DNA from 3 places in the Luteibacter anthropi genome. Region 3 is predicted to be linked to each of the others. Evidence: predicted binding sites of a transcription regulator. Region 3 holds the regulator's gene; each other region holds the start of a gene.
What was found. Region 3 encodes HrcA, which represses chaperone genes, less so after heat shock. Its sites were predicted from a motif close to TTNGCACTCNNNNNNNNNGAGTGCNAA; they were not measured.

Region 1 (4,521 bases), 2.4 Mb from region 3:
GCTTCGCGTTCGTCGGGCGGAATGCCGGGACCGGTGTCGGCCACGTCGATGCGGGCGTCGCCGGTGGTATCGGTGAACGCGCGCAGGCGGATGCTGCCGCCATTGGGGGTGAACTTGATGGCATTGCCGACCAGGTTCGCCAGCGCCTCGAACAGCAGCTGCGGATCGCCGCGCAGGGCCGGCAGGTGGTCCACGTCCAGCTCGAAGTACTGGTCGCGGTCTTCTGCCAGCGGCGCATAGAACTCATGCACGTTGCGCAGCACGGTGCCCAGGTCCATCGCCGCGAAACAGGCGCTGCGCTGGCGGTCTTCCAGTTCCGACACGCGCAGCAGGGCACGGAAGCGCGCCAGCACGGTGTCGATCTCGGCCACGCAGTCGTCGAGCTGCTGGCCTTCGGGACGCCCGTCGAACTGCTGTTGCAGGCGGTAAAGCCGCGTGCGCATACGCGTGAGCGGCGTGCGCAGGTCGTGGGCGATGTTGTCGGTGACTCCCTTCACCTCGCCCAGCAGGCGCTCGATCTCGCCCAGCGCCTGGTTCACGGTCGAGGCCAGCAGGTCGACCTCGTCGCCGCCGCGGGAGACCGGCAGGCGCACGCTCAGGTCGCCCTGGCGGATGGGCTCCATGGCCTGCTGGATGGCGCGGATGCGCCGCGCGGGGCCACGGGCGATGAGGATGCCGCCGAGTACGCCAGGCAGCAGGGTGAGTGACAGGCCCCAGAGCAGGCCGCGGCAGATGATCGCCGTGAGGCCGTCGATGGTGGTGCTTTCCTTCGCCACCACGAGCCGCTGGCCACCCGGCAATTCACGGGTAATGCCGCGCGCACGGGTGAGCCCCACGCGCTTTGAATCGACAAGGCTCGCCTTGATGGGAACAACCACGCCATCCTCGGACATACCCTTGGGCACGCCGTCGATATTGCCGGCAAGGCGGTGGCCTTGCGCATCGAACAGGCCTACCCACATGAAGCCCTGGATATCGATGGCACTCGCGGCATCCACCGTATCCGGCAGGCGCCTGGGATCGGTGTTCTCAAGGTAATGGATACGCGCGACCAGCATCTGGTCGACCACGTTGGACAGGTAGTTCGACGACTCCCACTGCACCACGCCCACCAGCGCGATGCACCAGATCGCGAACAGCGCCCCGTAGATGAGGATCAGCCGCGAGGTGGCCGAACGCCAGGCGTCAGTCAGCGGGCGCAAGGAGATACCCCGAGCCACGCACCGTGCGGATGAGCGGCTGTTCGCCGGCACCGTCGATCTTGCGACGCAGCCGGCCGATATGGACATCGATCACGTTGGTACCAGGATCGAAATGGAAGCCCCACACGTGCTCGAAGATCATCTGCCGCGTCACCACCTGGCCGGCGTTGCGCATCAGGAATTCGAGCAGGCGGAATTCGGTGGGCAGCAGGGTGAGCGGCTTGCCCTTGCGCAAGGCGTTGTGACGGACCAGATCGAGTTCCAGGTCGTCCACGCGCAGGCGGGTTTCCGGCGTGCTGGCCGCACTGCGACGGCGGCGCAACAGCACCTCGGCGCGGGCGGCGAGTTCGTCCGGTGAAAAGGGCTTGGTGAGGTAGTCGTCGCCACCGGCACGCAGGCCGCGCACGCGTTCGTCCACGTCGGACAAGGCACTGATCATGAGCACCGGTGTTTCCACCGAACGCTTGCGCAGTTCGGAGACCACGTCGATGCCGTCCATGCCGGGAAGCATGCGGTCGAGGGTGATGATGTCGTAGCCATCGGCCAGGGCGCGCTGCAGGCCGTCGCGGCCATTGGCCACCCAGTCGGCGGTAAGGCCGTGGGCGCCCAGCTCCGCGACGATATCGCGGGCGGTGACTTCATCGTCTTCGATGACCAGGGCCCTGGGCATCCTGTGTGACTCCACGCTGGGGGACAACGGAAAACGGCTCCCCGGAGGGAGCCGTTTCCGATCTTACGCCGTTCCTGCCGCTCAGGCGGCGATGGCGACGCGCATCTTCTTCATGGCATTCGCCTCGATCTGGCGGATGCGCTCGGCCGAAACGCCGTACTCGTCAGCCAGATCCTGCAGGGTGGCCTTGTTGTCTTCGGCCAGCCAGCGGCGCTGGATGATGTCGCGCGAGCGGTTGTCGAGGTTTGCCAGGGCGGACGACAGGGCGCCCATCTGGTTGCTCGACGCATCGGCCTCGGCGAGGTTGTCGTACGGGTCGGCGCCTTCGTCGACGAGGAAGGCGGCCGGTGCCGGCTTGTCGTCGTCATCGGCGTCGGCCGGGGCTTCGAAGCCCACGTCACGGCCCGACAGGCGCGATTCCATCTCGCGCACCGTGGCTTCCGGCACGCCCAGGTCGTTGGCAACCACGCGGACTTCTTCGGCGTTCATCCAGCCCAGGCGCTTCTTGCTCTTGCGCAGGTTGAAGAACAGCTTGCGCTGGGCCTTGGTGGTGGCGACCTTCACGATGCGCCAGTTGCGCAGGATGAACTCGTGCATTTCGGCACGGATCCAGTGCACAGCGAAGCTGACCAGGCGCACGCCCTGGTCCGGATCGAAACGCTTCACCGCCTTCATCAGGCCGATGTTGCCTTCCTGGATCAGGTCGGAGAGCTGCAGGCCGTAGCCGTTGTAGCCGCGGGCCACGTGGACCACGAAGCGGAGATGGGACATCACGAGCTGCTTGGCGGCGTCGAGGTCGGCGTCGTCGTGGAAGCGCCGCGCAAGCGTCTGCTCCTCGTCAAGGCTGAGCACCGGAATGCGATGGACGGCCGCGATGTAGGAATCCAGACTGCCAACGACACTCGGAAGCCCGTAGTTACGGGTAGCAAGAGCTTGGGACATGAGTGGAACCTCCTGAAATCTTGGTGCAGGTTAGCAGTCCCCATTAGGGAGTGCTAACCCCGCCGGAAGTTCAACATGAGCTTCCAGGGCGGTTAGCTGTACTCAATAGTACAGAAACCACCCCTCATTGTCCAGTTGGAGGCCCGGGGGATTCAGCCGACAGACAACTGCCCGACCGGGCCAGGAGGTACCCGGCGGGCAGCGTCGGCGCGTCCATGTAACTGTCGCGCAAGGAAAATATGGGGACGACCGGAACGCTTTCAACCGCCTCGCGCAAAAGCGATAGTCCTGGGCGTCAACAATCGGGAGCCCGTTTCGACGGGGGGCCTACGGGATGTGCCAGGACATGGCTTACACCCCTATCTAGGGCGGGATGCGCTTTTGCCAAGGCCAGGAGGCCCCGGCCGCTTACGAAACGTCCAGTTCCGCCCGCTGCGGCAGCGACCAGTCGATGGGCGGCTCGCCGCGGGAGGCGAAATAGTCGTTGGCCTTGGCGAAGTGGCCGCAGCCCATGAAGCCCCGATGGGCCGACAGGGGCGATGGGTGGACGCTGCGCAGGATGCAGTGGCGCTTGCCGTCGATCAGCTGGCCCTTCTTCTGGGCGTGACTGCCCCACAGCATGAAGACCAGGCCCTCGCGCTCGCGGTTGAGGGCGTCGATGGCCGCGTCGGTGAAACCTTCCCAGCCCTTGCCCTGGTGCGAGGCGGCCTGCCCGGCCTCCACGGTGAGCGAGGCGTTGAGCAGCAGCACGCCGCGGTCGGCCCATGGGGTGAGGCAGCCGTGGTCGGGGCGCGGGATGCCCAGGGAATCCTCGATCTCCTTGAACATGTTCAGCAGCGACGGCGGTACGCGCACGCCGGGGCGCACGGAGAAGCTGAGGCCGTGGGCCTGGCCGGGGCCGTGATACGGATCCTGCCCCAGGATCACCACGCGCACGCGATCGAACGGCGTATGGGTGAAGGCGTTGAAGATCTCCGGGCCCGGCGGGTAGATGACCTTGCCCTGGGCCTTCTCGTCACGCAGGAAGGTCGACAGCGCATGCATGTCGGGGCGGTCGAGATAGGAGCCGATACGCTCCTTCCAGGAGGGTTCGAGGCGGACGCGATCGTTCAACCTTCGGTCCTTTCGCGCAGGTGCCGCGCCACGCGCAGCTGGAACAGCAGTTTGGTGATCAAGAGCCTTTCCTCCACCGGCTTTTCCACCAGATCGTTGGCGCCCGCACGCAGCAGGGCCGTCTGGTTGGCCGGGTTTTCGTCGCCGGTCATGACCAGGGTGGGCAGCCGCCCCTTGCCGTAACCGAATTCATTGCGGATGCGTTCCACGAGATCGCCACCGGTGAGTTCGCCCTTGAGGCTGACATCGGTGAGGACCACGTCGGCGCCCATCTCACCCCGCGCCTTCGCCGCGCGAAGATGGGCCAGTGCATCCTCGGCGCTGATGACGTGGTGCACGGTGAGACCGTATTTTTCCATCATGCGTCGCGTGGCAAGCGCCACCACGCGGCTGTCCTCGACGTAGAGTACCTCGCCTTCCGCGCCGCCTTCGGGCGACACATAGCCGCGAATGAATTCCGCCAGCGCCTGGAAACCCAGCGACTTGTCGAAGTAATCGGTGACGAACTCGCCCAGCTCGCGCCGTTGCAGGCGTTGCTCGACGTCACCCGATACCACCACGATGGGCATGTAGATCTGCGGCGCGGATTCGCGC
Region 2 (4,521 bases), 2.2 Mb from region 3:
AGTGGTACTGGTCGAGGAAAGCGGCGATGGTGGCGTTCACGTCGGTCCAGTCGCCCTTCATGTAGACGGTGCCGGTGCGCTTGAGCAGGTCGCGGAAGGCGTCGGTGTCGAGCACGGCGCGTTCATTGGCCTTGCAGGTGATGCACCAGTCGGCGGTCATGTCCACGAACACCGGCGTGCCCGCGGCGCGCAGCTCGGCCAGTTTCTCTGGTGAATAGGGCACCGAGCCGTCCGCCGCGACGCTGGCGCCGGCCGCCTGGGCCGGCAGACCGTGCACGGTCCACAGCGCGGCCGCCGCACCGATGGCGAGCACGGCGCTGAAGATCCACGACAGACCGCCGCGACGACGGCCGTACCACCACAGCGCCATGGCCAGCAGCACACCACCCGCCAGCACCAGTGCCGTGGCATCGGCGCCACGCTGCTTGGTGAGCACCCACAGCAGCCATACGGCCGTGAGGTACATCGGGAAGGCCAGCGCCTGCTTCAAAGTTTCCATCCAGCGACCGGGGCGCGGCAACAGGCGGGCGATGGCCGGCACGAAGCCGATCAGCAGGAACGGCAGCGCCAGGCCGAAACCCAGCGCGATGAAGATGAGGAAGGCGACGGCGATGGGTGCCGCGAAGGCAAAGGCGATGGCCGAACCCATGAAAGGCGCGGTGCAGGGGCTGGCGACTACCACGGCGAGTACGCCGGTGAAGAAGTCGCCGGCCGGGCCCGAGCGCGAAGCCAGTCCGCTACCGATATTGCCCAGCGAACCGCCGATCTCGAACACGCCGGACATCGACAGGCCCACGGCCAGCATCACGTAGACCAGCAGGCCCACGGCCAGCGGCTGCTGGAACTGTGCACCCCACTGGATGCCATGGCCCGCGGCGCGCACGCCGACCACCACAAGACCCAGGGCGGCAAAGGCCACCAGTACGCCCGCCGTGTACCAGAGGGCATGGCGGCGCGCCGCGCCCGGGCTTTCACCGCTTTCCAGCACGGTGATTGCCTTCAGCGACAGCACCGGCAGCACGCAAGGCATGAGGTTGAGGATCAGGCCGCCCAGCAGGGCGAGGCCAAGGGCAGCGGCAATGCCGACGGGCGTGTCGTCGCCTGAGGGCTTCAGACCGGCCGGCGGTGGCGTGGGTGCCACGTCGGCAGGGGCAGAGGAGGCGGTCTTCGTATCGATCTTGCCGACGACCACGGCGCCACTGCCCAGGTCGACGCTGAGGTGGCGGGTCATCACCGGATAGCAGATGCCGTTTTCCAGGCAGCCTTGGTAGGCGACATCCAGCTCCACCTTCTTCGACGCATCGAGCCCGGTAAGCGGCACGGGCACTTCGACCTGGTCGAAGTAGACGATGGTGTCGCCGAAGTTCTCGTCGTGGTGGGCGGTGCCGCTCGGCCAGTCGGGTTCACCGGTCTTGGCGCCGGCCGGCGAGGTCACGGTGATCTGGGTCTTGTCGCGGTAGAGGTAATAGTCCTTCGGCATGGTCCAGCGCAGGACCAGTGTCTTGCCTTCCTTCGCCAGGGCTTCGAAACGGAAGGCCTGGTCGGGCGGCAGGGAGGCGGCTTCGGTGCCCGGCGTGGCGGCGGGCGCACCGAGCAGCGAGGCGCCGCTGGAGAAGGCACCGCCGGCAGCCGGCGTACCCGTGGATGCCGGGATCGTGGAGGCACCGCCGATCTCAAGCTTCAGATGTTCCGTGTTCGGCGGATAGCAGATCTTGGGCTCCACCTCGTGGCAGCCCTGGTACTGGACGTCCAGCGCGAGAGTCTTGGTGCCCTTGTCGAGCAGCGTGTAGGGCACGCTGGCTTCGATGTCGCCGTGGTAGATCTCGACATCGCCCAGGTATTCGTCGTGCTTGCGGATGCCGTCCGGCAACGTCGGCTCGCCCAGTGTCGCGGCGTTGGGCTCGGCGGCCTTGATCTTGATGCGACCCCGGTAGAGGTAATAGTCCGGCGCGATGGTCCAGTGCAGTTTCACCATGCCCGGCTGGCTGGCGTCCGAGGTGAGATGGAAGGCCTCGGTGACCGGCAGCAGGTTGTCGTCGTCCTGGGCCATCGCCGGCAGGGCGGCGACCAGGGCGACGGCGGCGAGCAGGTTCCGCGCGAGGCGGGCAAACAGCGACATGGCAACTCCGTGGATCGGGGCGGCGACGAACCGCGTCGGGCGTCGGTGATTATGACCGGGCGACCCCGGATTCGCTTGCAGCGACGTTGGCACGCAGCCAGTCGAGGTAGGGAGCATGCCCGGCCGAGACCGGCAACGCCACGATCTCGGGCACCTCATACGGATGCCGCGCCGCGACGAAGGCCTGCAACGCCGGGTAGGCATCGGACGTGGTCTTCGCCAGCAGCAGGTCTTCCTCATCGGTGACGACCTCGCCCTGCCAGCGATAGGTGGACCGCATGCCGGGCAGGCGGTTCACGCAGGCGGCGAGCCCGGCTTCCACGAGGCTGTGCGGGCGAGGGTGTCGGCCGGTTCGCCGGTGGGGCAGGCGATCAGGACCACGAGGGCGTCGGTCTGGGTCATGCTTTCTTCTCCCGCTGTCATATTTTTTGTACCGCCGCCCTTGAACCGTTTCCGGACGGCGCCATATCTTCGCGAGCGCCAGGCCCTTCCGATTCCGGGTAGGCTTTGGCTAGAATTCTGGCACTCGCCCTGGCCAAGTGCTAACAAGGCGAACCTTTTTTCTTAACCATCAACCACATGCTTGGAGTAGTCATGAGCAAGCTGAAGCCGTTGCACGATCGCGTCATCGTCAAGCGTCTGGAAGAAGAGCGCGTTTCCGCCGGTGGCATCGTCATCCCGGACAGCGCCACCGAGAAGCCCACCCGCGGCAAGGTCATCGCCGCCGGCACCGGTCTCACCCTGGCCAGCGGCACCGTCCGCGCCATGGGCGTGAAGGAAGGCGACGTCGTGCTGTTCGGCAAGTATGCCGGCCAGGAAATCAAGGTCGACGGCGAAGAGCTGGTCTTCCTGAAGGAAGACGACATCGTGGCGATCCTCGAGGGCTGATCTTGCGGTTGGGCCTGCTCTGACGCGTCAGTCGCGCTGGCAGGCCCTCAAGATCAAGAACCCTTTACCTAATTTCAAAATTTTTGAGGCAAAAATTTTATGGCAGCTAAAGAAGTCCGCTTCGGCGAAGACGTCCGCGCCCGCATGCTGAAGGGTGTCAACACCCTCGCCAATGCCGTCAAGGTCACCCTTGGTCCCAAGGGCCGCAATGTCGTGCTCGAAAAGAGCTTCGGCACCCCGACCGTCACCAAGGACGGCGTCTCGGTCGCCAAGGAAATCGAACTGGCCGACAAGTACGAGAACATCGGCGCCCAGATCGTGAAGGAAGCCGCCTCGAAGACCTCCGACGTGGCCGGTGACGGCACCACGACGGCGACCGTCCTCGCCCAGGCGTTCATCCAGGAAGGCCTCAAGGCCGTTGCCGCCGGCATCAACCCGATGGACCTCAAGCGCGGTATCGACCAGGCCGTCGTGGCCGCCGTCGGCGAGCTGAAGGCGCTGTCGAAGCCCACCGCCGACGACAAGGCCATTGCCCAGGTCGGCACCATCTCGGCCAACTCCGATGCCAACATCGGCGACATCATCGCCACCGCGATGAAGAAGGTCGGCAAGGAAGGCGTGATCACGGTTGAAGAAGGCTCGGGTCTCGAGAACGAACTCGACGTCGTCGAAGGCATGCAGTTCGACCGCGGCTACCTGTCGCCGTACTTCATCAACAACCAGCAGTCGCAGCAGGTTGAACTGGACGACCCGTTCATCCTCATCCACGACAAGAAGATCTCGAACGTGCGCGAGCTGCTCCCGGCGCTCGAAGCCGTCGCCAAGGCCGGCAAGCCGCTGCTGATCGTCGCCGAGGAAGTCGAGGGCGAAGCCCTGGCCACCCTCGTCGTCAACACGATCCGTGGCATCGTGAAGGTCGCCGCCGTCAAGGCGCCGGGCTTCGGTGATCGCCGCAAGGCCATCCTGGAAGACATCGCTGTCCTCACCGGCGGCACGGTTGTCTCCGAGGAAGTGGGCCTGGCCCTCGACAAGGCCACCATCAGTGATCTCGGCCGCGCCAAGCGCGTCGTGATCACCAAGGAAAACACCACCATCATCGATGGTGCCGGCCAGGCAGAACTGATCCAGTCGCGCATCGGCCAGATCAAGGCGCAGATCGAAGAGACCTCGTCCGACTACGACCGCGAGAAGCTCCAGGAGCGCGTGGCCAAGCTGGCCGGCGGCGTGGCCGTCATCAAGGTCGGTGCCGCCACCGAAGTCGAAATGAAGGAAAAGAAGGCCCGCGTCGAAGACGCCCTGCACGCCACCCGTGCAGCCGTCGAAGAGGGCGTGGTCCCGGGCGGCGGCGTCGCCCTGATCCGTGCGCTCAAGGCCCTCGAAGGCCTCAAGGGTGCCAACCAGGACCAGGACCTCGGCATCGCCATCACCCGTCGCACGCTGGAAGCCCCGCTGCGCGCCATCGTCACCAACGCTGGTGAAGAAGCGTCGGTCGTGGTGAACAAGGTGAAGGAAGG
Region 3 (4,521 bases):
CGGTGAGCCGTATGTATCGGAGGCTTTGCGCCGGGGTGCGCGGGGCTACGTCACGAAGGGGGTGGCGCCGGAGGAGCTGGTTGCCGCCGTTCGTGCCGTGCTGTCGGGCGAGCAGTACCTCAGCTCGGACCTGCGCGAGCGTCGGTTGAGCCGGCCATCGGCGGATCTGGACCCCATGAGCAAGCTGACGGCGCGCGAGCGGGAGGTTTTCCTGCTGCTGGCCGCCGGGCGTGCGCCGAAGCAGGTGGCTGCGGAGCTGGGGATCGGGCAGAAGACGATCTACATCCATAGGGCCGCGGTGATGAACAAGCTCAACGCCGGGTCGGAACTGGATCTTTACCGCATGGCGCAGGAGCGGGGGCTCATCCGCTCCTGACGCCACGCCTCCTGCACACAACCAATAACCCGGTTGCCTTGTAGGAGCGCGCCTTGCGCGCGACCGGTGTGACCGGAACGCTCGGTTGATGAGGCGTTTGGTGATCCCGGTCGCGCACGAGGCGCGCTCCTACAGGAGTGGGGTGGCTGGGGCGTGGTGCTATTCCGGTCGCGCGCAAGGCGCGCTCCTACACGTGCTTTTGGCTTCAGCCTTGGGCGCGGTCCAGCATTTTCTTTGCGTGGGCGCGGGTTTCCTTGGTGATTTCCACACCGCCCAGCATGCGGGAGATTTCCTCGCGGCGGCCGGCGGCGTCGAGCGCCTGGATCTTCGTGCGCGTGGCCTCACCATCGCTGGCCTTGGATACCTGCAAGTGAGCATGGCCCTGTGCCGCCACCTGGGGCAGGTGGGTAACGCACAGCACCTGCACGCGCTCGCCCAGCGCACGCAGCTTCTGGCCCACCACTTCGGCCACGGCGCCGCCGATGCCGGTGTCCACTTCGTCGAAGATCATGCAGCCGATGTTGTCGTTGCCCAGCGTGGCGACTTCGATGGCGAGGCTGATGCGGGCCAGTTCGCCGCCCGAGGCCACCTTGCGCAGCGGGCGCGGCGGCTGGCCGGGGTTGGCACTGACCAGCAGTTCGCAGCGCTCGCGGCCCTGCGGGTCGGGGTCGTCGCCTTCCAGCGTTTCCAGTGCGACTTCGAGCCGTCCACCGGACATGCCCAGTTCGCCCATGAGGGCGGCCACCGTGCTTCCCAGGCGGGCGGCGGCATCCTTGCGAGCGGCGGAGAGCGACTTCGCGGCGTCGTTCCAGGCCTTGTGCAGGCGATCGCGCTCGTGGGCCAGTCGTTCCAGCGCGTCACCGGCGCCTTCCAGTTCGGTGAGGCGCTCGCGTACTTCTTCGGCCTTGCCCGAGAGATCTTCGATGGGCAGGCGATAGCGGCGGGACAGGTCGTGCAGGTGGGTGAGGTGGGTATCCACCTCGGCCAGTCGCTCCGGGTCCAGTTCCACGTCCTGCGCGTAGCGGCTTAAGCCGTCCACCGCTTCGCCCACCTGGATCTGCGCGCTGTCGAGCAGTTCCAGCGTGGGGGTGAGCGTGGCATCCAGCTCGGCCAGGCGGGACAGCTCGGCATGGGCGCGGAGCAGGGCGCGACCGATGGCGAATTCGCTTTCGCCGTCGAGCAGTTCCACCACGCCGTTGGCGCCTTCGGCCAGCCGGCCGGCATTGGCGAGGCGGCGATGCTGGGCTTCGAGCTCTTCGAGCGCGGCAGGCACGAGTGCCCAGCGGTCGAGTTCTTCCAGTTCGTGGCGGAGCAGGTCGATCTGGTGTTCGCGATCGTCACCACCGGACAGCGCGCGGATGCGGTTCACCGCGTCGCGCCATGCCCTGGCCGTGTCGCGCACGGCGGCCAGCAGCGCGTCGTTGCCCGCATAGGCATCGAGCAGGGTCATCTGGTGCTGGCGCGAGAGCAGGGCCTGGTGCTCGTGCTGGCCGTGGATCTCGACGATGAGCGCGGCCAGTGCGGACATCTGCGCAAGGCTGGCCGGGCGGCCGTTGATCCAGCCGCGGGTGCCGCCTTCGGCGCGGATCACGCGGCGCAGCTGGCAGGTGTCGCCGTCGTCCAGTTCTTCCTGGCGCAGCCACTCGGCGGCTTCGGGCAGGCCGCCCAGGTCGAATTCGGCGGCCAGCTCGGCGCGGTCGCTGCCTGCGCGGACCATGCCGCTGTCGGCGCGGGCGCCGGCGAGCAGCATCAGGGCATCCACGAGCAACGACTTGCCGGCGCCGGTCTCGCCGCTGACCACGGTGAGGCCGGGTCCGAAGGCGATCTCGGCTTCTTCGACGACGGCGAACTGACGGACGTAGAGCGAGGTGAGCATGGGCACCGGGGCGGCGAAAGGAATCGCGGCGATTGTAGCCGGAGGCGTGTCGCAGAAGCCGAGACTTGCAAGCCGGGGCTCAAGACCTTATTGATAGCGCGACGTTCCGAACCTTCCGGCCCACCCACGCGCATGAATCCGCTCCACGGTCACGACATCGATGCTCGCGCGCGCCGGCTGCTGCGGACCCTGATTGCCCAATACCTGTCCGATGGCGAGCCGGTCGGATCGCGCACGCTCGCCCGTTCGTCGGGCCTGGAAGTGAGCCCGGCCACCATCCGCAACATCATGGCCGACCTGGAAGACGCCGGCCTGGTGGCCTCGCCGCACACCTCGGCCGGGCGCGTGCCCACGCCGCGCGGCCTGCGGCTGTTCGTCGACAGCCTGCTCGAACTGAAACCGCTGCCGCGAGACGAGATGGCCCGCCTGCAGGGCGGCTTGCCGCCGCACCAGACGACCACGCGTGATCTGCTGGGCAACGTATCGAACCTGCTGTCGGCCATGACCCACTTCGCCGGCGTGGTCACGGTGCCGCGCCAGGGCGACTTCCCGCTGCGCCATATCGACTTCGTGAACCTGCCCGACGCCCGCGTGCTGGTCGTGCTGGTGTTCTCGGACAACCAGGTGCAGAACCGCGTGGTCCAGCTCACCCGTCCGCTGGACGGCGGCGAGCTGGAGCAGGCCGCCAACTACCTCAATGCCCATTTCACCGGTTTTCGCCTTGCCGACATCCGCGCCCACCTGGCGACGGAGCTGCGGGAGGCCGGTGGTGAGCTGAACCGCCTGCTGTCCAGCGTGGTGGAGCTGGCCACGGCCTCGTTCGGCGACCAGGACGCCGACGACGTGCTGGTCAGCGGACAGACCAACCTCATGGGTTATTCGGAACTGGCCGACATCGACCGGCTCCGCGACCTCTTCGACGCCTTCCAGCAGAAGCGCGACCTGCTTCAGCTCATGGAAATGTGCGTCAAAGCCCCGGGCGTACGCCTGTTCATCGGCGAGGAGTCCGGTTTCTCGGCCCTCGACGGGTGCAGCATCGTCACCGCCACCTATGGCACGAACGGCCGCATGCTTGGCGCGATCGGAGTTATTGGACCGACGCGTATGGCATATGAGCGGGTCATTCCGGTAGTGCAGGCCACTGCCGGACTGCTCAGCGATGCCTTGAATCGCGCCGCGGCGACCTCATAAACCGCCCCGGGAGGCGGGTTTAGTATTTCCCGCGAATGTTCGGCCCTTCCACGGGATGGGCCGGTTAGCTGACATTTGGAGTAAACATGCAGAACAACGATCCCCACGTGCCGGATCCGGCGCAGGAAGGCGGCGCCGACAACGGCGTGAACGCAGACCTCGACGCCCTGACCGCCAGGCTGGCGGCCCTCGAATCCGAGCTGTCCCAGGCGCGCGAGACGGTGCTTCGCGAGCGGGCGGAGATCGAAAACCAGCGTCGCCGTCTCCAGCGCGACCTGGACCAGGCCCGCCGCTTCGCCAACGAGAAACTGCTCGGCGAACTGCTGCCGGTCTACGACGGTCTCGCGCTCGGCCTCGCCAACGAGAACGCCGATGCGAAGACGCTGCGCGAAGGTCTCGACCTCACGCTCAAGCAGCTCGAAAAGGTGACCCAGGCCAACGGCCTGTCCCTGGTCGATCCGCTGCACCAGCCGTTCAACCCGGAACACCACCAGGCCATCAGCTCGGTCGAGTCGAACGAGCATGCGCCTAACACCGTGGTGGCCGTGGTCCAGAAGGGCTTCGTGCTGAACGATCGTCTGCTGCGTCCGGCGCTTGTCGCCGTGGTGCGCGACAACTGAACGAAAGCTCGCTGCACGCGCTCCGGCGACGTGCGACGGGATCTCACAAAGTATTGAATCGCTGGGGCGCAGCCCCACTTTCTTCACAGCAGCGGCCGCGGGGGCCGCATTGAAATTCGGAGCAACTTCATCATGGCCAAGATCATCGGCATCGACCTCGGTACCACCAACAGCTGCGTTGCAGTGATGGAAGGTACGACTGCACGCGTCATCGAGAACGCCGAGGGCGATCGCACCACGCCGTCCATCGTCGCGTTCACCAAGGACAACGAAGTCCTGGTCGGTGCGCCTGCCAAGCGCCAGAGCGTCACCAACCCCAAGAACACCTTCTACGCGGTGAAGCGCCTCATCGGCCGCAAGTTCACCGACGCCGAAGTGCAGAAGGACCTCAAGATCGTTCCTTACGGCATCGTTGCGCACGATAACGGCGACGCCTGGGTGCAGACCGCCGACGGCAA

Region 1: rpoH (RNA polymerase sigma factor RpoH) is a predicted target of HrcA. The motif match lies at 2,845-2,871, and genes of this name have one in related genera.
Region 2: KR767_RS09755 (co-chaperone GroES) is a predicted target of HrcA. The motif match lies at 2,639-2,665, and genes of this name have one in related genera.

Annotation. Positions count from the first base shown of each region.
Region 1 covers NZ_CP077072.1:1,998,304-2,002,824, reverse strand. The annotation lists gene KR767_RS08890 (sensor histidine kinase) at 1-1,202, opposite strand, end outside; gene KR767_RS08885 (response regulator transcription factor) at 1,186-1,872, opposite strand; gene rpoH (RNA polymerase sigma factor RpoH) at 1,954-2,814, opposite strand; gene ung (uracil-DNA glycosylase) at 3,223-3,927, opposite strand; gene KR767_RS08870 (response regulator) at 3,924-4,521, opposite strand, start outside.
Region 2 covers NZ_CP077072.1:2,195,649-2,200,169, forward strand. The annotation lists gene KR767_RS09745 (protein-disulfide reductase DsbD family protein) at 1-2,119, opposite strand, end outside; gene cutA (divalent-cation tolerance protein CutA) at 2,169-2,441, opposite strand; gene KR767_RS09755 (co-chaperone GroES) at 2,714-3,007, shown strand; gene groL (chaperonin GroEL) at 3,107-4,521, shown strand, end outside.
Region 3 covers NZ_CP077072.1:4,404,515-4,409,035, reverse strand. The annotation lists gene KR767_RS18615 (response regulator transcription factor) at 1-376, shown strand, start outside; gene recN (DNA repair protein RecN) at 582-2,252, opposite strand; gene hrcA (heat-inducible transcriptional repressor HrcA) at 2,385-3,443, shown strand; gene grpE (nucleotide exchange factor GrpE) at 3,530-4,063, shown strand; gene dnaK (molecular chaperone DnaK) at 4,196-4,521, shown strand, end outside.